Linked DNA regions of Actinoalloteichus fjordicus. The main gene of each other region encodes a partner of the protein of the gene in region 2 in a complex. Links are inferred from orthologs where the notes say so. Each region holds a gene or a part of one and is shown on either strand. Other genes may lie near its edges.

Region 1 (11,869 bases), 1.2 Mb from region 2 along the record:
GGTTCCGCTGGACTCGGTGGCGGAGGAGTCCAACACTCCGACGTCGAAGTCGATCGTCGTCCGGCTGGAGCAGGCGGGCTGACGCCCGATTCGGACCTGCTCGGACGTCGGACCGGCCTCGGCGGCACGCCGAGTGCCGGTCCGGGTGCGTCAGCCGACGAAGAGCCTGGTCACGGTGCGGACGAGCTCCGCAAGCCCGTAGGCGAAGGGCAGCCCGACCCACAGCCAGGCGAAGGTCATCAGCCCGATCCGGCGGCGGGCCGGGGTTCCCTCTGGCAGCGCGTCCTCGGCGCTCATCGGGTGGCTCCCTTCTCGGACTTCGCCGTCTGCTCAGGCTTCGCCGTCTGCTCGGCCTTCTCTGACTTCTCGGCGGGGGCCTGACCGCCCTCGGCAGGCTCGTGGTGTCGAGAGTCCACCGGGCGGATCAGTTCGTTGGCGACGAAGCCGACCAGGAGCAGCCCGATCATGACGAACAGGGACAGGGTGTAGAGGTCGGAGCCCGTACGGCCCGCCGCCTCCTGCGAGTCGGCGACGGCGTTGACGATCAACGGTCCCAGCACGCCCGCCACCGACCAGGCCGTCAGCAGCCTGCCGTGGATCGCCCCGACCTGGTAGGTCCCGAACAGGTCCTTGAGGTAGGCCGGGACGGTGGCGAACCCGCCGCCGTAGAAGGACAGGATGCCCATCGCGGCAAGCACGAAGACCGGCGTGGACAGGCTGCCTGCCAGGGCGATCACCAGGTAGAGCAGGGCGCCCGCCCCGAGGTAGACGCGATAGACGTTCTTACGACCGATCACGTCGGAGGTCGAGGACCAGATGAAGCGGCCCGCCATGTTGGTCAGTGACAGCAGCGCGACGAAGCCTGCCGCCGCGCCCGCCGCCACCGGCGTCGCGGTGTCGGCGAAGAAGTCGATGATCATCGGCGCGGCCTTCTCCAGAATGCCGATGCCCGCCGTCACGTTGAGACACAACACCACCCAGAGGCACCAGAACTGCGGGGTGCGCACGGCGTTGCGGGCGGACACGTTCGCGGTCGTGATCATCCGTCGCGCCGTGGCCGCCGTGCGGGGCGGGCCAGGTGGCCGCCAGTCGGCTGCGGGAACCCGGATCAACAGCACGCCGAGAGACATGAACGCGGCATAGGCGAGACCGTGGACGACGAGCGTCGTGGCGATGCCCGACGAGTCCGCGCCGAAGCTGTCGAGCATCCAGGACGACCAGGGCGCGGCGATCAACGCACCGCCGCCGAAGCCCATGATGGCGATGCCGGTGGCCATGCCAGGCCGGTCTGGGAACCATTTGATCAACGTCGAGACCGGCGAGATGTAGCCGATGCCGAGACCGACGCCGCCGATGCCGCCGTAGCCGAGCACCACCAGCCAGAACTGCCCGGTGGCCACGCCCAGCGCGGCGACGAGGAAGCCGGTGGAGAAGCAGACCAGTGAGACGAACATCGCCCACCGTGGTCCGTTGCGCTCGACGAAGGTGCCGCCGAATGCGGCCGAGAGCCCGAGCATGACGATGCCGAGTTGGAAGGGCAGCGCGCTCTGAGTTCCCGATAGGTCCATCGCGGACTCCAGCGGGGGTTTGAACACGCTCCACGCGTAGGCCTGTCCGATGGCCAGGTGCACGGACAACGCCGCAGGCGGGACGAGCCATCGACTCCACCCCGGCGCGGCGACGATCCTCGACCGATCGAGCAGACCCTGAGACATCGCCACTCCAAGCACGCGACTAACACCGGAACGGGTGAAGGGACGCTACCTCGGGTGACCCCGATCTTTCGAGCATCCGGCCGATCGAATTCTCGGCCCCACCACGGACACCGGTCGGACCCGCCGAGATGCTTCCGGTGCATCAGATCCGCTACCAGTACTTTTGACCACGGCGTGGTTGCGCCTACCCCGACGCACGGCGGCAGACCTCCCAGAAATCCGACACGCGGACGATCCGCGGCCGAGGAAAGTCCCCGCCCGCCGACCGTTCTCTCATCCCTTCGAGTGACCACTCGAACAAGCGACACAACCGCAGCTTGGCCACGTAGCGCAACGACGATGGCGGTTGGTCGTGCCAGGTACCGTCGGGTGATCAGGGCCCCGACTCGGGACCCCGTCCCGAACCCGACGGAGGCACGCAGATGGGACGAGTGACCGTGCGCAGGCAGGTGCTGCGTGTCACGGCGACGGGAGCCAGGACCCGTCCGGACTCGCTGGCGGTCGAGGAACCGCTCGAGACTCGGGTGAACGGCCGCCCTCTCGCGGTGACGATGCGCACACCCGGCAGCGACGTCGAACTCGCCCATGGCTTCCTGCTCACCGAGGGCGTCATCGCACATCGTGAGGACGTCTCGATCGCCCGGTACTGCGACGGTGTCGACGACGAGGGACGCAACACCTACAACGTCCTGGACATCGCGCTCGCCGAGGGAGTCCCGCCGCCGGAGACCGGCGTCGAGCGGAATTTCTACACCACGTCCTCCTGCGGGGTCTGCGGTAAGGCCGCCCTCGACGCGGTCCGGCTGAGCACCCGGTTCTCCCCCGCCGCCGACGAGGCGCGGGTGAGCGTCGACACTCTGACGCGGCTGCCGGTCGCCCTGCGCGAGGCACAGCGGGTCTTCGACGCGACCGGCGGCCTGCACGCCGCAGGCCTGTTCACCGGGGACGGCAGGCTGCTCGCCGCCCGCGAGGACGTCGGCAGACACAACGCCGTGGACAAGGTGCTCGGCTGGGCGCTGTTGGACGGCCGCGTCCCGCTGACGGGCTGCGTGCTCATGGTGTCGGGGCGGGCGTCGTTCGAACTCGTGCAGAAGGCGGCGATGGCGGGGGTTCCCGTGCTGGCCGCCGTGTCCGCACCGTCGTCACTGGCGGTCGACCTCGCCGAGGAACAGGGCATGACCCTGATCGGCTTCCTCCGAGGGGACTCGATGAACGTCTACGTCGGTCGGGAACGGGTGACCACCGCCCACGACACGGACGCGGACCGCGCGGAATCACCCGCCACGCCCTCCTCCAGGTGAATTCACTCCGACGTCACTCGCCTAAACGTGAGCAGCGGTGGCCGACCCGGCACGGCTCGACGACGGTGGGTCTGAACCTGCTCCCAGACCCTGACGTCGAGGAGGCCCTTCCATGGCACCAGACCCCACTGTCGACTCGGCGCGCGATCCAGGCAGGCGCCGTTTCCTGACCATGATCGCGGGACTGTCCGGGCTCGGCGCGGTCGCGGTGGCCACCGGCGGGGCGCTGACACAGGGCACGGCGCACCCGGCCACCGGCATGGCGGGCGGCATGTCCCTCGGGGAGTTGCTCAGCGGCGGCATGTCGCGTGCGGTGGTCCGCCGCGAACAGGTGTGGTCGGAGGCACGCGGCCGGAACGTCGGTCTGGTCACCCTCATCCCCGCCGGGTCGTACGCCCGTCGACTCCCGGTCTGTGTGGTGCTGCACGGCAGGACCGGCAACTCCGAGGAGGTCACCGCCGCACCGATGCCCGACACGCTCGACGCCACGATCTCGGCAGGCGGCACCCCGTTCGCCGTGATGGCCGTGGACGGCGGCGACGACTACTGGCATGAGCACACCAAGGGCGACGACTCGATGGGGATGCTGCTGCGTGAGGTGCCGGTCTGGGCGGCGGCACGGGGACTCGGCATGCCGGAGGCGGCGGTAGGCGTCTCGATGGGTGGTTTCGGCGCCCTGTTGTACGCGCGCAGGCGGCGGGAACAGGGCAGGCCGCTGCGGGCGGTCGGGGCGATCGCCCCGGCGTTGATCCTCAGCTGGGACGAGATGAGCCAGCGCAACGCCTTCCACGACGAGGCGGACTGGGCGAGCATGGACCCGCTGCGCAACATCCCTGCCCTCGGCAACGTCCCGGTGGGCATCTGGTGCGGTACCGAGGACGGCTTCATCGAGGGAGCCCGGCAGTTCATCGAGAAGGCCCGCCCCGAGGTCGCGGAGCTGAGCCCCGGCGGCCACACTCGCGCCTTCTTCGACTCCTCCGTCCCACCCGCGCTGGCCTTCGTCGGGCGCCGACTCCGCTGACCTCCATCACCGCACCCGCAGACGCCCCAGGCCGCCACACCGCCGGGGCAGGCATCGGACCGACCGACGTCAGGGGCAGTACTCGCCGCCCGCCGGATCTCGTCGTCGAGTCGCCGTCGGAGGCTCAGCGCGGCGGGTCTCGGCGGGCGGTGTTCAGGTCCGCCGCCCCCGGGTCCATCAGCCAGTCCAACACCTGCGGCCACGGCCCGAAGCCGGACTCAGGGTCCAGATGCCGCCCGCCGGGCACCACGTCGACCTCCACCCCCAGCGTCCGGCCCAGGATGGTGGTCTCCGCGACGCCGCCCCACGGGTCGTCGACGCCCGCGACCAGGCGCGTGACTCCCGCCGCCCGGCGCAGGCTCCACCCGTCGACCGGCGGATACGGCATCCCGCTCAGATCGGGGTGACGCCAGCGACGACCGGGCGGGGCCACCAGCAGCACGCGATCCGCCCGCCTGCCTCGCCCGCCGAGCACGGCAGCATGATGCATCCAGGTCAAGGCCCCGCAACAGTGCGCGACCACCACGAGCTCGGTGGCACGGGGGACGCGGGCGACTCGCGCCTGCACCACGGGCAGCCAGTCGGCCAGCATCGGCGTGTCCGCTGCGGGCAGGCGCGGGAAGTCGACGTCCCAGCCGTGCTTGTAGGCGCGGGGCGCCAGCCACAGCTGCCAGTGATCCGGCGTGGGCGTACGCCAGCCGTGCAGCAGGAGCACCTGTCGATCCGACATCTCCGCCTCCGTCTCAACAGCTCTCCGGACTGCCCACACGACCGACCGTGCCGCCGTCGGCCTGCCGCCGGGCGCACCGCTCGCAGGCAGGCAGGACACCGATCCTCCGTGTCGCGGCACCAGGAGGTCCCGACTGGACTCTTCCCGGCCGGCCACGCCGCCGCTCGACGGAGCAACCGCGAACCGGCACGCTCCGGCCAGACCGGCCAGACCACCAAGGCCGCCTGTGCACGGCCGAGATCGTGCCCCCACCCGCCGCAGTGATCAGCGGCGACGCGGCGACGCCGCCGACCGCAGGCAGACGCCGAGCCGACGTCGGAGCACGCGCTCTCCCCCCGGATGTGCCCGAGGAGATCTCGCTCCCCCACCTGGCCGCGATCAGGCCAGCCGCCGGGCGAGGAAGGAAAGGGTCGCGTCCCATGACTCCTGCTGGGCGAGCGCGATCCCCTCGGCGGAGCCGCCCGCCATCAGGGTCTCGCTCCATGCTGCGGTGGTCGGCACCAGAGGCGGACGCAGGAAGTGCCCCGCGTCGGGGAAGGTCCGGGTCTCGTCCTGATGAGCGATGCCGTGCACGCCGCGTCGAGCCACCATCGCGCGAGCCATCTGATCGGCGGGCCAGAGCTGGTCGTCCTCTCCGCAGAGCAGGAGCAGCGGGGCGTCGATCCGCTCCACCGGGATGGTCGCGCGGTCCACCTCCGCGAGATTGCGCAGCCCTGCGGCGTAGGACGAGCGCAGGTGCAGCGCAGTCGGGCGGGGATGGCGGGCGACCCGATGTCGGACGGCCTGCCCGAGCAGTTCGGGAAGCAGCCTGCCTGCCCGGACCCGCACCCACGGCAGCGGCCTGCCTCGATGAGTCCACGAGGACGTGCGGGCAGGCGGCCCGCCCGCGGCAGCGGCCTGCCACACGACGGAACTCGGGGACACCAGCGCGATGGCGCGAATCGGATGGTGATCGAGATAGGCCAGCGCGGCGAGGGCACCCACACAGCCCGCCGAGGAGGCGAACACGCCGATCCGATCGGCGTCGACCCTGGGATGGGCCGCCAACCAGCCGAGAGCGTCGGTGATCGTCTCGATCGGCACCTCGGTGAACCCCGGCTGCGTTCGCTCGTCACTCAGGTAGTCCACGACGACCGCCACATAGCCGCGCGACGCGAGCAGGGCCGCTCTGGGCAGCATCGCCGCGCCGCCGGTGAACCCCGGCACGATGAGCACCCCTGGGCCGCGCCCGGAACCCGCCGGAGTGAAGACGCTGATGGTGCTGCCCGGCACGTCATGGTCCTGCCGTTCCACCCCAGCGGCGGCCCACCGCCGCACCACCGTCGCGACCGCGGTCTCCGCGCCTGCCTGCGCGGTCACGCGGCAGGTGAGCGAGTCGGGTGCGGCGCTGAAGTCGACGGGCGCCCGCCCCGGCGCGGCGAAGCGCATCGACCACCACGGACCTGCGGGGTCGATGCCCTGATACGTGCCGGTCAGCGGCTCGTGCGTACCGAGGTCGACCAGTCCGGAGACATCGGCGCCATAAGTGTTGAGCGAGGTCCAGGCATGGCCTGCCGCATCGGTGATCCGCAGCTCCAGCTTGACCCCGACGTGTGAGGCAGCGCGCACCCGGACGACAGGCGGCCGGTCCGCCATGCCGTCGAGCGGATCGATCTCCAACTCCATCGACTGCACCGACCTCCCTCGCCCCGCAGGATCGATCTCGTCGTCCCGGCGGCCTGCGGCGCGACGGACGGCACCCGGCGAGCAGCGCCGAAGATCACGCGGCGGCTGGACCTGCACGGCGAACCGCACCGAGAGTCACTTCGTCGGCTGGAGCCACGCAGGCGACCCTGCTCCCTCAGTCGAGCTCCGAGGCAGCGCCTCGCCTCACCCGAGAGCCTCGCAGGCTTCGGCCGCCTCGGCACACCGGCACGACGCGGATCCGACTCCCGGCCCGCCGTGGCAGGTTCACCACGACGGGCCGGGATTGAGCGAATCGACGTCGTCCTCGAGGCAGCGATCGACGTGCGTTGGCGGCGAGGCCCGCCGACGTCAGGCCGACTTCTCGCGGCGCTCCCGCCGAGAGGCCTGGCGGGCCACGATGGTGGGGTTCACGTTCTCTCGCACCGTCTGCTCGGTGATGACGACCTTGGCGACGTCGCTGCGGCTGGGGATGTCGTACATCACCGACTGCAGCACCTCCTCCATGATCGCCCGCAGACCACGTGCGCCGGTGCCTCGGAGGATCGCCTGGTCCGCGATCGCCTCCATCGCCTTCTTGGTGAACTCCAACTCGACGCCGTCGATGTCGAAGAGCTTCTGATACTGCTTGACCAGCGCGTTACGCGGCTCGGTCAGGATCTGTACCAGTGATTCCTTGTCCAGGTTGGTGACGCCTGCGACCACCGGCAGTCGACCGATGAACTCGGGGATGAGGCCGAACTTGATCAGGTCTTCCGGCATGACGTCGGTGAAGAAGTCCATCGCGTCGATCTCGGCCTTCGACCGGATCTCCGCGCCGAAGCCCAGCCCGCGCTTGCCGACGCGGTCCTGGATGATCTTCTCCAGGCCTGCGAACGCGCCCGCCACGATGAACAGCACGTTCGTCGTGTCGATCTGGATGAACTCCTGGTGCGGATGCTTGCGTCCGCCCTGCGGCGGGACGCTCGCAGTGGTGCCCTCGAGGATCTTCAACAGGGCCTGCTGCACACCCTCGCCGGAGACGTCCCTGGTGATCGACGGGTTCTCGCTCTTACGAGCGATCTTGTCGACCTCGTCGATGTAGATGATGCCCGTCTCGGCACGCTTGACGTCGTAGTCCGCCGCCTGGATCAGCTTCAGCAGGATGTTCTCGACGTCCTCGCCGACGTACCCCGCCTCGGTCAACGCCGTGGCGTCCGCGATCGCGAAGGGGACGTTGAGGAGCTTGGCGAGGGTCTGCGCGAGATAGGTCTTGCCGCAGCCGGTGGGCCCGAGCATCAAGATGTTGGACTTGGCGAGTTCGACGTTCTCCTCGCGGCTGTCCTTGGCTCGATCGCCCGCCTGGATGCGCTTGTAGTGGTTGTAGACGGCCACCGCGAGCGACCGCTTGGCGCCGCCCTGACCGATCACGTACTGATCGAGGAAATCGTGGATCTCGGCGGGCTTGGGCAGCTCGTCGAGCTTGACGTCGCCCGCCTCGGCGAGCTCCTCCTCGATGATCTCGTTGCAGAGGTCGATGCACTCATCGCAGATGTACACACCGGGGCCCGCGATGAGCTTCTTCACCTGCTTCTGACTCTTCCCACAGAACGAGCACTTGAGCAGGTCGCCGCCGTCACCGATACGTGCCATGACCGCTGACCTCTGTCCCCTCTGGCTCACCCGGACTCGGTGTGCCTGGCCGTGTACGTCATCGACGGTACCTTGCCTGCCCCCGGTCTTCGGGTGGGCAAGCCTCTCCCGTCGCCGCCGAGTGTGTCGGGACGTCCGACACACTCGGCGTGTCGGGTCAGTTCTGCGAGAGCTTCCGGTACGGAATCACCTCGTCGACAAGACCATATTCCAACGCCTCTTGAGCCGTCAGGATCTTGTCGCGCTCGACGTCTTCCCGGACCTGCTCTGCCGAGCGGTTCGTGTGCCGGGCGAGCGTGGCCTCCATCTGGGTCCGCACCCGCTGGATCTCGTTCGCTTGGATCTCCAGGTCCGACACCTGACCATAGACGCCTTCGATCGCGGGCTGATGGATCAGCACCCGCGCGTTGGGCAGGATCAGACGCTTGCCCGCGGTGCCCGCCGCCAGGATCACGGCGGCGGCCGAGGCCGCCTGGCCGAGGCAGGCCGTCTTGATGTCGGGCCGAACGAACTGCATCGTGTCATAGATCGCCATCAGCGAGGTGAAGGAGCCGCCGGGCGAGTTGATGTACATCGTGATCTCGCGGTCCGGGTCGTCCGACTCCAGGCACAGCAGCTGTGCCATCACGTCGTTCGCCGAGACGTCGTCGACCTGCGAGCCGACGAAGATGATCCGCTCCTCGAACAGCTTGCTGTAGGGGTTGGACTCCTTGACCCCGTAGCTGGTGCGCTCGATGAAGGACGGCAGTACGTAACGAGACTGTGGACGGTGAAGCTCGTTCATCGTGGTGACTCCTAGAGATCGGCCTGGATCAACACGGCGGCCGGGATCAGCGCCGACTCGTGCCCTTGGGGTTGGGCAGCTGGTTGGTACGGCTGACCACATGATCGACGAAGCCGTACTCCTTGGCCTCCTCGGCCGTGAACCAGCGGTCGCGGTCGGAGTCGGCGGTGATCCGCTCGACCGTCTGACCGGTGTGCTCGGCGATGAGCTCGGCCATCTCCTTCTTGTCCTTGATCCACACCTCGGCCTGGATGGCGATGTCGGAGGCGGTGCCGCCGATGCCGGACGACGGCTGGTGCATCATCACCCTGGCGTGCGGGAGGGCGTATCGCTTGCCGGGTGCGCCCGCCGACAACAGGAACTGCCCCATCGATGCGGCGAAGCCCATCGCCACGGTCGACACGTCGGGCTCGATGAGCTGCATGGTGTCGAAGATGGCCATACCCGCGAAGACCGAGCCACCCGGTGAGTTGATGTACAGCCTGATGTCGGCCTCGGGGTCCTCGGCCTCGAGCAGGAGGAGCTGGGCGCAGATCTGGTTCGCGATGTTCTCCTCGACCTGAGAGCCCAGGACGATGATCCGTTCACGAAGCAGGCGCTCGTAGACCGAGTCGTTCAAGTTGAGACCGCTGCTGCTCGAACGCATCTCGGGGGTGGGGATGGGTGGGTGCTGCGTCACGTCTGCCTGCCTTCTCCAACCAGTGATGGGCGGTTCTCGTCCACATCGGCAGCGCTACCGATGTTCCGCCGTCGGTCATCCGGATTACTCAATCGACAGTAACGAACACGGGCGGCGCTGCCTTCCCAGCACCGCCCGTGTTCGCCCAGAGCGTTCTACTTCTCCGCAGCGGCACCCGCTGCATCGGACTTGCCCGTCGTCTCGGCTTCGTCGTTCTCCACCACCGCGTCGCCCTCGATGACCGCACCGGGCGCGGCCTCCGGCTCCTCGGCGGTGCCGAACAGCTCGTCGAGGTCCAGGGTGTTGCCGGAGGCGTCGGTGACCGTGGCCTGCCGGACGACGCCCGCCAGGGCCTTGCCCCGTCGCACGTCGGCGTAGATGGCACCGAGCTGGTTGGACTGCTGGGCCCGCTGCACGTACTCGTCGGGGCTGATGCCGAAGCGCTGCGCCTGGTAGACGATGCGCTGCGTCAGCTCGTTGTCGGAGACGGCGACCTGCTCGGCGTCGGCGATGGTGTCGAGCACGAGCTGCGTGCGCACCGCCTTCTCCGCCTCGGCCTTCGTCTCGGCGTCGAAGCCCTCCAGGGTCTTGTCCTGCTGCTCCAGCCACTCGGCGAACCGCGCCTCGTCGTGGTCGAACGGGTGGATCGCGTCGTGCTTGCGCACCTCGATCTCCGCCTCGACGACCTTCTCCGGCAGCGGGACCTCGGTGGTCTCCAGCAGCACCTCGAGGACCTTGTCGCGGGCCTCCATGCCCTGCTGCATCCGCTTGACGCGGCCGATGCGCTCGCGCAGGTCGCCCTTCAGCTCCTCGAGGGTGTCGAACTCGCTGACCATCTGGGCGAACTCGTCGTCGGCCTCCGGCAGCTCGCGCACCTTCACGGAGGTGGGCTTGACCTGGACCTCGGCCTCGCGGCCCGCGTGTTCCCCGGCGACGAGCGTGGTGGTGAACGTCTTGGTCTCGTCCTGCGAGGCGCCGATCAGGGCGTCGTCGATGCCCTCCACCAGCTGGCCGGAGCCGATCTCGTAGGAGAGGCCCTCGGTGCGGGCGTCCTCGACCTCGACGCCGTCGACCGTGGCCGACAGGTCGACGACCACGAAGTCGCCCGCCTCGATCGGCCGGTCGACGCCGGTGAGGGTGCCGAAGCGCGCACGCAGCTCGTCGAGCTGGGTGTCGATGTCGGAGTCCTCCACGGCCACGTCGTCGACGGAGACGGCGAGCTCGCCGAAGGCCGGGATGGTGATGTCCGGCCGGACGTCGACCTCGGCGCTGAAGGCGAGCACGTCACCATCGTCGATCTTGGTGACCTCGATCTCCGGCCTGCCGAGGGTGCGCACCTCGCCGCTGTTGACGGCTTCCATGTACTTCGCGGGGATGGCCTCGTTGACGACCTCGTCGAGCACGACGCCTCGTCCGAGCCTGCTCTCCAGCACTCGGGAGGGGGCCTTGCCCGGCCGGAAGCCCGGAATACGGACCTGCGAGGCGAGCTTGCGGTAGGCACGGTCGAAGTCGGGCTTGAGCTCGTCGAACGGCACCTCGACGTCGATCCGTACCCGCGTCGGGCTGAGCTGCTCGACGGTGCTCTTCACGTGATCTCCTTGGGACGTTGCGATCTTGGCTGGCCTGACGTCGCCCGCCACCGGCTTCCTGGGGACAAGAACCGCGGGAGCGCCCTGGCCTGCACATAGTGCTGGTCAACGCCGGGAAGCCAGCCGTGGACTGTTGAGTGCCCCGGTGAACACGGGGTCGGACTGGCTCACAGGGCGCCGCCTGTCGGCGCGATTCTAGGCGAAGTCGCCGAGGGCCCGACCGATGGGGATGCTCGCGAGCGCCACACCTCGCGTTCGGGCGCCACGCCGAGACCGTTCATGACCCGCGCCGCCCGTCCGGTGTCACGGAGGCGTGCGACGACTGCGGCCGGGCCGTCGACTCCTCCGGCCACACCGAGAATGTGGGACATCACGAGGCCCCGCCTCGGCCGGTTCCCGTGACCTCCGGGTCCCACCTGCTCACACATGGTCGGGCTGACAGGATTTGAACCTGCGACCCTCCGCTCCCAAAGCGGATGCGCTACCAAGCTGCGCTACAGCCCGTCGCGCAGATCCTAGCGCACAGCCGAGGCGACCGAGACCGCGTGATCCACCCGGCCGCTGATCGAGATCCGACCCCGTCATCGAAGGCCCTCGGCGGCACGCTAGACTTCGATCGCAGCGCCGTCAGGCGCACTTGCGGGCGTAGCTCAATGGTAGAGCCCCAGTCTTCCAAACTGGCTACGCGGGTTCGATTCCCGTCGCCCGCTCAAGTGGTTCTACCGGTGGAAACGG
Region 2 (11,807 bases):
TTGCCTGCGATGATCACGACAGTGTCGCCCTTGTGCACCTTCATCAGAGCACCTCCGGCGCCAACGAGATGATCTTCATGAACCTCTTGTCACGCAGTTCGCGACCCACCGGGCCGAAGATGCGCGTGCCGCGCGGCTCGTTGTCCGCCTTGATGATCACCGCGGCGTTCTCGTCGAACCGGATGTAGGAACCGTCCGGACGACGGCGCTCCTTCACGGTGCGCACGATGACGGCCTTGATCACGTCACCACGCTTCACGTTGGCGCCCGGGATCGCTTCCTTCACGGTCGCGACGATGATGTCGCCGATGCCCGCGTACCGCCGCCCCGAGCCGCCCAACACCCGGATGCACAAGATCTCCTTGGCTCCGGTGTTGTCAGCGACGCGGAGCCGCGACTCCTGCTGAATCACGTCAACTCCTGACCTGCGTATTGCCCGCCGGATTTCCGACCCGACGGGCGCGGTCGTCTCTAGTAGTGCCTCTTGGTCGGTCTGAGACCTCTGACAGTCTCGGACCAGGCGCCGACGCCGCACCTTACTGACAGGCACGGCTTCGGCAGGAGACCACCCTGCCGAAGCGCCGCGATTCCTACCTGGCCTTCTCGAGGATCTCGACGATGCGCCAGCGCTTGGTCGCCGACAGCGGTCGAGTCTCCATGAGCAGGACCCGGTCGCCCACGCCTGCGGCGTTCTGCTCGTCGTGCACCTTGACCTTGGTGGTGCTCCGCAGAACCTTGCCGTACAGGGAGTGCTTCTTACGGTCCTCAAGCTGCACGACGACCGTCTTGTCCATCTTGTCCGAGACGACGTAACCCTCGCGAACCTTGCGGTTGTTCCGCGTCTCGGTCTTCTGCTCGTTCTCGCTCATGCCGCACCTTCACTCGTGGTCGCGTCCGCCTGGTCCGGCGAGACGGACAAGCCCAGCTCGCGCTCACGCATCACGGTGTAGATCCTGGCGATGTCATGCCGCACGACGCGCAGCCGACGGTTGTTCTCCAGCTGTCCGGTCGCCATCTGGAAGCGGAGGTTGAACAGCTCCTCCTTGGCCTCCCGAAGACGCTGAACGAGCTCGCTCTCGGTGAGCTCACGCAGCTCGGCTGCGGTGCTGACCGCTGCCATCAGAACTCACCACCCTCACGTGTGACGATGCGGCACTTCATCGGAAGCTTGTGAATCGCGCGCAGCAACGCCTCGCGAGCGACCGTCTCGTTCGGGTAAGTCATCTCGAACAGCACCCGGCCGGGCTTCACATTGGAGATCCACTGCTCCGGCGAACCCTTACCGGAACCCATCCGGGTCTCGGCAGGCTTCTTGGTCAGCGGGCGGTCCGGGAAGATGTTGATCCAGACCTTGCCACCACGACGGATGTGCCGGTTGATGGCGATACGAGCGGACTCGATCTGCCTGTTGGTGACGTAAGCGGGCTCCAGAGCCTGGATCCCGAACTCACCGAAGGTGACCCGCGTCCCGCCCTTGGCTGCGCCGCTCCGGTCGGGGCGGTGCTGCTTACGGAACTTGACCTTACGCGGGATGAGCACTTCTCAGCCCTCCGTCTTCTCGCCGGCGGACGGCGAAGTCGCGACCGCCGTCTTCTCCGCCGTCTCGGCCGCAGCCCGTCCGGCCTCGGTGCCTGCCGCGGTCGTCCCGGACGCACCGGAGCGACGACGGTTGGGCCGGTCCGGGCGGTCCGCCCGATCCGAACGGTCCCGGCGAGGTGCCCGAGCCTCGGCAGCCGCAGCCTCGCGAGCCTTCAGGCCGCCGACCAGCTCACCCTTGTAGATCCAGACCTTCACGCCGATACGGCCGAAGGTCGTCTTGGCCTCGAAGAAGCCGTAGTCGATGTCCGCACGCAGCGTGTGCAGCGGAACCCGACCCTCGCGGTAGAACTCCGAGCGCGACATCTCCGCACCGCCGAGGCGGCCGCTCACCTGCACCCGAATGCCCTTGACCTGCGGCGAGCGCATCGACGACTGCATCGCCTTACGCATCGCGCGCCGGAAGGACACCCGGTTGGAGAGCTGCTCGGCGACGTTCTGCGCCACGAGCTGCGAATCGGACTCGGAACCCTTGACCTCAAGGATGTTGAGCTGGATCTGCTTCTTGGTCAGCTTCTCCAGCTCACCGCGGATGCGGTCGGCCTCCGCGCCGCGGCGGCCGATCACGATGCCGGGCCGTGCGGTGTGGATGTCGACGCGGACCCGGTCTCGGGTGCGCTCGATCTCCACCTTGGAGATGCCTGCCCGCTCCATGCCCTTGGAGAGCATTCGGCGGATCTTGACGTCCTCCGACACATACTCGGCGTACTGCTTGTCGGCGTACCAGCGGGACTTCCAGTCGGTGGTGATCCCCAGCCGGAAGCCGTGCGGGTTGATTTTCTGACCCACTACCGGGCACTTCCCTTCACGCTGGACTTGCGAGTCCGGCCCGTGGCCTGCGGCCGGGACTCGACCTCGACGGTGATGTGGCTGGTCCGCTTACGGACCCGGTACGCGCGGCCCTGAGCCCGCGGCCGGATGCGCTTCAGCGTCGGCCCCTCGTCCACGTAGATGCTGCTGATCCAGAGCGTCTCCGGATCGAGGTCGAGGTTGTTCTCGGCGTTGGCGATGGCGCTCGCAAGCACCTTCTCGACCGGCTCGCTGGCAGACTGCGGCGCGAACCGGAGCACGGCCAGGGCCTCCTGAGCGTGACGGCCCCTGACGAGATCGACCACGCGGCGCACCTTCATCGGCGTGGCGCGGACATAGCGGGCCCGCGCCACGGCACGCGACGGCGTCTCTTCGCCTTCCGGCGCCACAGCGTCGTTTCGGGCGTTCATCGCTGTTTCCCCTTGCTCTTGCTAGTCCGTGAATCTCGCGTCGAAGCCCGCGTCAGCGGCGGCGAGACCTGCGGTCTTCCTTGACGTGACCTTTGAAGGTGCGGGTCGGGGCGAACTCGCCCAGCTTGTGACCCACCATCGCCTCGGACACGAACACCGGGACGTGCTTGCGACCGTCGTGCACGGCGAACGTGTGCCCGAGCATGTCCGGAATGATCGTCGAGCGCCGGGACCAGGTCTTGATCACCGTCTTCTTGCCGGACTCGTTCAGTACGTCCACCTTCTTGAGCAGGTGGTCGTCGACGAACGGGCCCTTCTTCAGGCTGCGTGGCATCCTTCACTCCCTCCCTGCTCAGCGCTTCTTGCCGGTGCGGCGTCGGCGGACGATGAGCTTGTCACTCGGCTTGTTACGACGCGTACGACCCTCGGGCTTACCAGCCGGGTTCACCGGGTGGCGACCACCGGAGGTCTTACCCTCACCACCACCGTGGGGGTGGTCGACCGGGTTCATGGCGACACCACGGACGGTCGGGCGCTTGCCCTTCCACCGCATCCGTCCCGCCTTGCCCCAGTTGATGTTGCCCTGCTCGGAGTTGCCGACCTCACCGATCGTGGCGCGACAACGCACGTCCACGTTGCGGATCTCACCGGACGGCATCCGGAGCTGGGCGTAGGGCCCGTCCTTGGCGACCAGCTGCACACTGGCACCCGCCGACCTGGCGATCTTGGCGCCGCCGCCGGGCCGAAGCTCGATGGCGTGCACCACGGTGCCGGTCGGGATGTTGCGCAGCGGCAGGTTGTTGCCCGGCTTGATGTCAGCCCGGGGACCGCTCTCGATCACGTCGCCCTGGCGCGTCTTCTCCGGGGCGATGATGTAGCGCTTCTCGCCGTCCGCGTAGTGCAGCAGCGCGATGCGGGCGGTGCGGTTCGGGTCGTACTCGATGTGCGCGACCTTGGCAGGCACGCCGTCCTTGTCCAACCGACGGAAGTCGATCAGACGGTAGGCGCGCTTGTGGCCACCACCCTTGTGCCGGGTCGTGATCTTTCCGTGCGCGTTACGACCACCGCGGCCGTGCAGCGGACGGACCAGCGACTTCTCCGGCGTCGACCGAGTGATCTCGGCGAAGTCGGCCACGCTGGCACCACGACGACCCGGTGTCGTCGGCTTGTACTTGCGGATGCCCATGTCTGTGCAGTCCTCAGTCGTTCAGTCCGGTTCGGTCCGGCCGCGTCACGCGGACGGCCCGCCGAAGATCTCGATCGGCTTGCTCTCCGGGTGCAAGGTCACGATCGCCCGCTTGGTGTCCTTGCGCTTGCCGTACCCGGTGCGGGTGCGCTTGCGCTTACCCTGACGGTTGAGCGTGTTCACGCTCGCGACCTTCACGCCGAAGACCTGCTCGACGGCGATCTTGATCTGCGTCTTGTTGGCGTCCGGAACCACCACGAAGGTGTACTTCTTCTCCTCGAGAAGGCCGTAGCTCTTCTCGGAGACGACCGGAGCAACCAAGATGTCGCGAGGGTCGGGGATCACTTCCCAGCCTCCCCATCTGAGTCGGACTCGGTAGCGTCGGCGCTCGCGCCGGACCGAGCGGTGGCCTTGCCAGACCGCCGGGCCGAGCCGGAGAGGAAGCTCTCCAGAGCCGCCTTCGTGAACACCAGGTCGTCGTTGACCAGCACGTCGTACGTGTTGAGCTGGTCGGGAGCGATCAGGTGCACGTCGGAAAGGTTGCGCAGGCTCTGCCAGCCCAGGACGTCCTCACGGTGCAGGACGACCAGCACGCGGCGGGCCTCGGTGATCGTGCGCAGCGCCTGACGAGCGAACTTCGTCGAGGGCTTCTCGCCGTCCACCAGCGAGGTGACCACGTGCAGCTGCCCCTCGCGGGCCCGGTCGGAGAGGGCACCGCGCAGAGCGGCGGCCTTCATCTTCTTGGGCGTCCGCTGGGAGTAGTCGCGCGGAGTCGGGCCGTGCACGACACCACCGCCGACGAACTGCGGCGCACGAACCGAACCCTGACGGGCGCGGCCGGTGCCCTTCTGGCGGTACGGCTTACGCCCACCGCCGCGAACCTCGCCGCGGGTCTTCGTGTCGTGCGTGCCCTGCCGAGCCGCCGCCTGCTGCGCGACCACGACCTGGTGCATCAGGGCCATGTTCGCCTGGACGTCGAAGACGTCGGCGGGCAGCTCGATGCTGCCGTCGGCCTTGCCGTCCGGGGTCTTGATCTCAACATTCGCGCTCATCAGACACCGCCCTTAGCAGCGCTCTTGACCAGCACGAGGCCGCCCTTCGGGCCGGGAACCGCACCCTTGAGCAGGATGAGTCCCGCCTCGAGGTCGACCCGGTGCACGGTCAGGTTCTGCGTGGTGACCCGCACGTTGCCCATGCGTCCGGCCATCCGGACGCCCTTGAAGACGCGACCGGGAGTGGCGCAGCCGCCGATGGAGCCGGGCGAGCGGTGCTTGCGCTGAGTACCGTGGCTGGCGCTCAGACCCGCGAAGCCGTGTCGCTTCATGACACCGGCGGTGCCCTTGCCCTTGCTCGTGGCCACGACGTCGACCAGCGTGCCCTGATCGAACACGTCGGCCGTCACCTCCTGGCCGACCTCGTACTCACCGGCGTTGCTGCTGCGCAGCTCCACCAGGTGCCTGCGAGGGGTCACCTTCGCCTTGCTGAAGTGGCCGGTCTCGGGCTTGTTGACCTTACGAGGGTCAATGGCGCCGTATGCCAGCTGGACGGCCGAGTAGCCGTCCTTCTCGTCGGTCCGGATCTGGGTGACCACGTTCGGATCGGCCTTGACGACCGTGACCGGTACGATCCGGTTGTTCTCGTCGAAGACCTGGGACATACCAAGTTTGGTGCCCAGGATCCCCTTGATCTGCTTGTCAGACATGGGTCTCGTTATCTCCGCCGCTCTAGCGCCCGAATCACTGAATGTTGACGTCGACACTGGCCGGCAGGTCGATGCGCATCAGCGCGTCCACCGTCTTCGGCGACGGGTCGAGAATGTCGATCAGACGCTTGTGCGTGCGCATCTCGAAGTGCTCGCGCGAATCCTTGTACTTGTGCGGCGAGCGGATGACGCAGTACACGTTCTTCTCGGTGGGCAGCGGCACAGGTCCGACGACCCGAGCGCCGGTGCGCGTCACGGTCTCGACGATCTTGCGCGCGGACGCGTCGATCGCCTCGTGGTCGTAGGCCTTGAGCCGGATGCGGATCTTCTGTCCCGCCATAGTGGCTTGCCGTTCCTCTAATCTCGTGCCGCTTCTGACTAACACGCTGCGGTTGCCTCGCGTTGATCCCGACCTGGATCCTCCCGGCCCGTGCTGCTCCCCTGCGTAAGGAGACACCCTATTCAGGAAAAAACACTGCCAGTCGTCACCGTCACCCGGTCCACGCGGTCGGGCGTGTCGCGCCCGATGCTCAGACCGATGCCTGTGACGTCATCGGTGGTGTGGATCTCTCGACCCCCTGCACCCCGCAGGGTCCGCTGATGGACCTGCGTTCGTGCAGCCCCGGCCGACACCGATCTCGAGTCGATCCTCAAGGCTGCGGACGCGGGGCGCTCGCGCCGAGGCTGTCGGTTCGCAATGCTTCACCGACAGCCTCCGACGAGCAACCCTTACAGGATGCCATACCCCGAGGTAGGCCTCCAAATCGGGGGTGGGGAGGGCCCCTGGATCAGGAGCCCTCCCCACGGTGAGTCACTTGTTGATCTTGGTGACGCGACCCGCGCCGACGGTGCGACCGCCCTCACGAATCGCCAGACGCAGACCCTCGTCCATCGCGATGGGCTGGATCAGCTCCACCGAGATCGCGGTGTTGTCGCCGGGCATGACCATCTCGGTGCCCTCGGGCAGCGTGACCACGCCGGTCACGTCCGTCGTCCGGAAGTAGAACTGGGGACGGTAGTTGTTGAAGAACGGCGTGTGACGGCCACCCTCGTCCTTCGAGAGGATGTAGACCTCGGCCTCGAAGCTGGTGTGCGGGGTGTTGGAGCCCGGCTTCGTGACGACCATGCCGCGCTCGACCTGCTCGCGCTTGATGCCGCGGAGCAGCAGAGCGGCGTTGTCGCCAGCCTGGCCCTCATCGAGGAACTTGTTGAACATCTCGATGCTGGTGACGGTCGTCTTCAGGGACTTCTCCTTGATGCCGACGACCTCCACCTCCTCGTTCACCTTGACGATGCCGCGCTCGATACGACCGGTGACCACGGTGCCACGACCGGTGATGGTGAAGACGTCCTCCACCGGCATCAGGAACGCCTTGTCGACCTCGCGCTCCGGCTCCGGGATGTTCTCGTCGACCGCGTCCATCAGCTCGAGGAGCTTCGCGCTCCACTCGGCGTCGCCCTCCAGCGCCTTGAGCGCGGAGACGCGCACGACCGGGAGGTCGTCGCCGGGGAACTCCTGAGCCGACAGCAGCTCACGGACCTCCATCTCGACGAGCTCGAAGATCTCCTCGTCGTCCACCATGTCGGCCTTGTTCAGGGCCACCACGATGTAGGGAACGCCGACCTGACGGGCCAGCAGCACGTGCTCACGCGTCTGCGGCATCGGGCCGTCGGTGGCGGCGACCACGAGGATCGCACCGTCCATCTGCGCCGCACCCGTGATCATGTTCTTCACGTAGTCGGCGTGGCCGGGGCAGTCGACGTGCGCGTAGTGACGCTTCTCCGTCTGGTACTCGATGTGCGCGATGGAGATCGTGATGCCGCGCTGCTTCTCCTCGGGCGCCTTGTCGATCGAGTCGAAGGCCATCAGAGGGTTGAGGTCCGGGAACTTGTCGTGCAGGACCTTGGAGATCGCCGCGGTCAGCGTGGTCTTGCCATGGTCGATGTGACCGATGGTGCCGATGTTGACGTGCGGCTTCGTCCGCTCGAACTTCGCCTTCGCCACTGGTTTGTCCTCCTGGACTTAATCTTTCCGCCGCACGGACTGTTGTATGTGCTCGACGGTTTCGATTTTCGCCGCCCATACGAGGCGGCCGATGACATTTCCCCCTCGGAGGGCTCCGGAGCCCGACGGGCACCGGAGCACTTACCGCTGGATTTGCGTCGGCTGGTCGAGCCGCTCACCCGCAGCCGAGCCGAGGAGAACTCCTCGGCAGGCCGCGTTACAGGTGAGACTCACTCACCGGTCGCCTTCGCGATGATCTCCTTTGCGACGTTCGTCGGAACCTCGGCGTAGGAGTCGAACTGCATCGAGTAGTTCGCCCGACCCTGCGTCTTGGAACGCAGGTCGCCGACATACCCGAACATCTCCGACAGAGGAACGAGCGCCTTGACGACGCGCGCACCACTGCGCTCCTCCATGGCCTGGATGTGGCCACGGCGGGAGTTCAGGTCGCCGATGACGTCGCCCATGTAATCCTCAGGGGTCGTCACCTCGACAGCCATCATGGGCTCGAGCAGTGCCGGGGAGGCCTTGCGAGCGGCTTCCTTCATCGCCATCGAACCGGCGATCTTGAACGCCATCTCGGAGGAGTCCACCTCGTGGTAGGCGCCGTCCAGCAGGGTGAACTTCAGCCCCACCAGCGGGTAGCCCGCCAACACTCCGTACTGCATCGCGTCCTGGGCGCCCGCGTCGACCGACGGAATGTACTCCCTCGGCACCCGGCCACCGCTGACCTTGTTCTCGAACTCGTAGAGCGCACCGTCGGTGCTCTCCAACGGTTCCAGCTTCACGATCACTCGAGCGAACTGGCCAGAGCCACCCGTCTGCTTCTTGTGGGTGTACTCGACCTTCTCGATCGTCTTGCGAATCGTCTCCCGGTAGGCCACCTGCGGCTTACCGATGTTCGCCTCGACCTTGTAGTCGCTCTTCATCCGGTTGACCAGCACCTCGAGGTGCAGCTCGCCCATACCGGCGATGATGGTCTGACCGGTCTCCTCGTCAAGCTTGACCTGGAACGTCGGGTCTTCCTCGGCGAGCTTCTGGATCGCCGTACCCAGCTTCTCCTGGTCACTCTTGGTCTTGGGCTCGATCGCCACCTGGATGACCGGCTCCGGGAAGCTCATCGACTCGAGGACGATGGGCTTCTGCGGGTCGGCGAGCGTGTCACCGGTGGTGGTCTCCTTGAGACCGATCACCGCGTAGATGTGACCCGCCTGCGCGTCCTCGACCGGGTTCTCCTTGTTGGAGTGCATCTGGAAGAGCTTCCCGATGCGCTCCTTCCGGTCCTTGGTGGCGTTCACGAGCTGCGTGCCGGAGCTGACCTTGCCCGAGTAGACCCGGATGTAGGTCAGCTTCCCGAAGAACGGGTGCGCGGCGATCTTGAATGCCAGGGCGGAGAAGGGCTCGTCGACGTTGGGCTGCCGAGTGGCGGGAGTCTCGCCGTCGAGCAGCAGACCCTCCATCGGCGGCACGTCCAGCGGCGAGGGCAGGTAGTCGATGACCGCGTCGAGCATGGGCTGAACGCCCTTGTTCTTGAACGCGGAGCCACAGAGCACCGGGTAGGCCTCACGAGCGATCGTGATCTTGCGGATGCCCGCCTTGATCTGCTCCAGCGACAACTCGCCACCGCCGAGGTAGAGCTCCATGAGCTCCTCGTCGGTCTCGGCCACGGCCTCGACGAGCTTCTCCCGGTACTCGGCGGCCTTCTCGGCCAGATCCGCCGGGATCTCCTCGACGGTGTAGTCCTCGCCCTTCTGAACGTCGCCACGCCAGGTCAGCGCGCGCATGTTCACCAGGTCGACGACACCCGCGAAGTCGTTCTCAGCACCGATGGGCAGCTGGATGACGAGCGGGCGGGCACCGAGGCGCTCCTCGATGGTGCGCACGGTGAAGTAGAAGTCCGCACCGAGCTTGTCCATCTTGTTGACGAAGCAGACTCGCGGAACCTCGTACTTGTCCGCCTGCCGCCAGACCTGCTCGGACTGCGGCTCGACGCCTTCCTTGCCATCGAACACCGCGACCGCGCCGTCGAGCACGCGCAACGACCGTTCCACCTCGACGGTGAAGTCGACGTGCCCGGGAGTGTCGATGATGTTGATCTGGTGGTCTGCCCAGAAGGTGGTGGTGGCAGCCGAGGTGATGGTGATACCCCGCTTCTGCTCCTCCTCCATCCAGTCCATCGTCGCCGCGCCGTCGTGCACCTCGCCGATCTTGTAGTTGATCCCCGTGTAGAAGAGGATCCGCTCGGTCGTGGTGGTCTTGCCCGCGTCGATGTGGGCCATGATCCCGATGTTGCGGACCTTGGCCAGGTCAGTCAGCACGTCGCGTGCCACGAGAGTCTTCCCCGTTCCTGATCAGCTTTGTCTAGCTGTCTCTAGGGGTGGCCGAAGGCCCGACAACAGCAGGCCTCGAATCGGATGTCCGATCCGAGGCGGAGCCGTGACCGACGAAGTCGATCGTGTCGGGCATCCTCGATCACCAGCGGTAATGCGCGAAGGCCTTGTTCGACTCGGCCATCTTGTGGGTGTCTTCGCGGCGCTTCACACTCGCCCCGAGTCCGTTGCTCGCGTCCAGCAGCTCGTTCGTCAGGCGCTCGACCATCGTCTTCTCACGACGCTGACGGGCGAAGCCGACCAGCCACCGCAGAGCCAGCGTGGTGGAGCGGCTCGCCCGCACCTCCACCGGCACCTGGTAGGTCGCGCCACCGACACGGCGGCTGCGCACCTCCAGGGCGGGCTTGACGTTGTCGAGCGCGCGCTTGAGCGTGACGACCGGGTCGGTGCCGGTCTTCTCGCGACTGCCCTCCAGGGCCTCGTACACGATCTTCTCAGCCACTGAACGCTTGCCGTCGACCAGCACCTTGTTGATGAGCTGGGTCACCAGCGGCGAGGCGTACACCGGGTCGGAGATAAGCGGCCGCTTGGGGGCCGGTCCCTTGCGGGGCATGGTTAGCTCTTCTCCTTCTTCGCACCGTACCGGCTGCGGGCCTGCTTGCGGTTCTTCACGCCCTGCGTGTCAAGAGAGCCACGGATGATCTTGTAACGAACACCGGGCAGGTCCTTAACACGGCCGCCACGAACGAGCACCATCGAGTGCTCCTGCAGGTTGTGGCCCTCACCGGGGATGTAGGCCGTCACCTCGATGCCGCTGGTCAGCTTGACACGCGCGACCTTGCGCAGCGCCGAGTTGGGCTTCTTAGGGGTGGTCGTGTAGACGCGGGTGCACACACCGCGCCGCTGCGGGCTCCCCTTGAGCGCCGCGGTCTTGGTCTTCGCGACCTTGTCCTGGCGGCCCTTGCGGACCAGCTGCTGGATCGTGGGCATGGACCGGCTACTTCTTCCGTTCGCTACGTAAAGATGCTCCTTTGAGCACCTCAGGCTATATCCGACCCTTGCGGGTCGTGTCTGGAGTCACGCGGCTGTCCCCCGTAACCCGAGGTCGGGCGTGTCGCCCGCTTCCACGCCCACAGGCGTGAAACCCTCGGCCAACCCGGAAGACTTCCACCGTCCTGTGGTTACGGAGGCGATGAGCCAACGATCACAGGCACACAGACCAGCCCAACACAAGTCGGGCCCAGGCAGCAAAGATACCCGCACCCGCTGGGACGGGTCAAAACGGGGTGGGTCACCCGCAGTGTCAGGCACCTGTGGATCAGCCTACGCCGAAGTCAGGACCGAAGTCAGGGCAGAACTCAGGCGCGCACGAGCACGTCCCCGTGCCAGGCTGAGCAGATGAGCGCGGAGAAGGACATCTGGAACATCGAGCTGAGCGACGAACTGCTGCGGAGTCTCGACCAGCTCTCCCCACAGCGACGGCACGAGGCCATGGATCACTTCAACCGAGGACGCGCCGCGATGGCCGCAGCCCGCGACGCGCTGGTGGCGTCGGCCGGGGAGATGGAGCGCATGGTGGAGCACCTCCGGCCCATGCTCGTCGCGGCCGAGACTGAGGACCGTCGGGAGGCCGTCCTGGACATGATGATGTGCGCCCAGCTGTCGGCCGAGGCGGCGCTGGCCCTAGCCCGCGCAGACCGGAAGGCCTCCGCAGAACACCAGCGGTCTGTCGAGGAACACGTCCAGCGGCTCCGTGACCGCATGGACC

What was found.
Region 1: the proteins of rpsG (region 2) and tig are in contact, whole or in part, in a crystal structure (PDB 3GTY), measured with the Thermotoga maritima proteins. The link is inferred for Actinoalloteichus fjordicus from one-to-one orthologs. Residues at the interface, in WP_004081843.1 of Thermotoga maritima: Lys34, Lys52, Lys55, Glu59, Arg62, Gln63, Glu66, Asn67, Lys69, Val71, Arg95, Ala109, Lys110, Lys111, Gly112, Arg113, Pro114, Glu117, Glu121, Ile124, Ala125, Tyr127, Asn128, Asn129, Thr130, Gly131, Lys135, Asp139, Arg142, Met143; in WP_004081061.1 of Thermotoga maritima: Glu122, Val124, Val129, Leu130, Tyr133, Glu188, Gly259, Ile262, Tyr263, Glu266, Ser270, Glu273, Gln274, Glu277, Arg308, Gln311, Ile312, Ser315, Tyr316, Glu325, Arg329, Arg336, Leu363, Phe366, Trp367, Arg373, Leu377, Arg381, Leu384, Glu387.

What each region holds. Positions count from the first base shown.
Region 1 is NZ_CP016076.1:1,792,839-1,804,707, reverse strand. What follows is about bases 8,918-11,869. They hold tig (trigger factor), read right to left. Parts: upstream 11,135-11,869; coding sequence 9,701-11,134; downstream 8,918-9,700. Other genes in these bases: UA74_RS08170 (ATP-dependent Clp protease proteolytic subunit), read right to left, coding at 8,918-9,512. Also shown: UA74_RS08210 (FdhF/YdeP family oxidoreductase), read left to right, coding at 1-82; UA74_RS32725 (MFS transporter small subunit), read right to left, coding at 151-297; UA74_RS08205 (OFA family MFS transporter), read right to left, coding at 294-1,715; formate dehydrogenase accessory sulfurtransferase FdhD, read left to right, coding at 2,138-3,016; UA74_RS08195 (alpha/beta hydrolase), read left to right, coding at 3,129-4,037; UA74_RS08190 (RBBP9/YdeN family alpha/beta hydrolase), read right to left, coding at 4,162-4,767; UA74_RS08185 (acyl-CoA thioesterase/bile acid-CoA:amino acid N-acyltransferase family protein), read right to left, coding at 5,146-6,432; ATP-dependent Clp protease ATP-binding subunit ClpX, read right to left, coding at 6,802-8,082; UA74_RS08175 (ATP-dependent Clp protease proteolytic subunit), read right to left, coding at 8,240-8,866; more of UA74_RS08170, read right to left, coding at 8,913-8,917. UniProt on the Bacillus subtilis protein: Involved in protein export. Acts as a chaperone by maintaining the newly synthesized protein in an open conformation. Functions as a peptidyl-prolyl cis-trans isomerase.
Region 2 is NZ_CP016076.1:639,927-651,733, reverse strand. What follows is about bases 8,918-11,807. They hold rpsG (30S ribosomal protein S7), read right to left. Parts: upstream 10,653-11,807; coding sequence 10,182-10,652; downstream 8,918-10,181. Other genes in these bases: UA74_RS02900 (hypothetical protein), read left to right, coding at 11,438-11,807; rpsL (30S ribosomal protein S12), read right to left, coding at 10,655-11,029; fusA (elongation factor G), read right to left, coding at 8,918-10,039. Outside these bases: rplX (50S ribosomal protein L24), read right to left, coding at 1-44; rplN (50S ribosomal protein L14), read right to left, coding at 44-412; rpsQ (30S ribosomal protein S17), read right to left, coding at 591-869; rpmC (50S ribosomal protein L29), read right to left, coding at 866-1,120; rplP (50S ribosomal protein L16), read right to left, coding at 1,120-1,539; rpsC (30S ribosomal protein S3), read right to left, coding at 1,543-2,385; rplV (50S ribosomal protein L22), read right to left, coding at 2,385-2,816; rpsS (30S ribosomal protein S19), read right to left, coding at 2,869-3,150; rplB (50S ribosomal protein L2), read right to left, coding at 3,169-4,002; rplW (50S ribosomal protein L23), read right to left, coding at 4,048-4,347; rplD (50S ribosomal protein L4), read right to left, coding at 4,344-5,054; rplC (50S ribosomal protein L3), read right to left, coding at 5,054-5,704; rpsJ (30S ribosomal protein S10), read right to left, coding at 5,739-6,044; tuf (elongation factor Tu), read right to left, coding at 6,516-7,709; more of fusA, read right to left, coding at 7,940-8,917.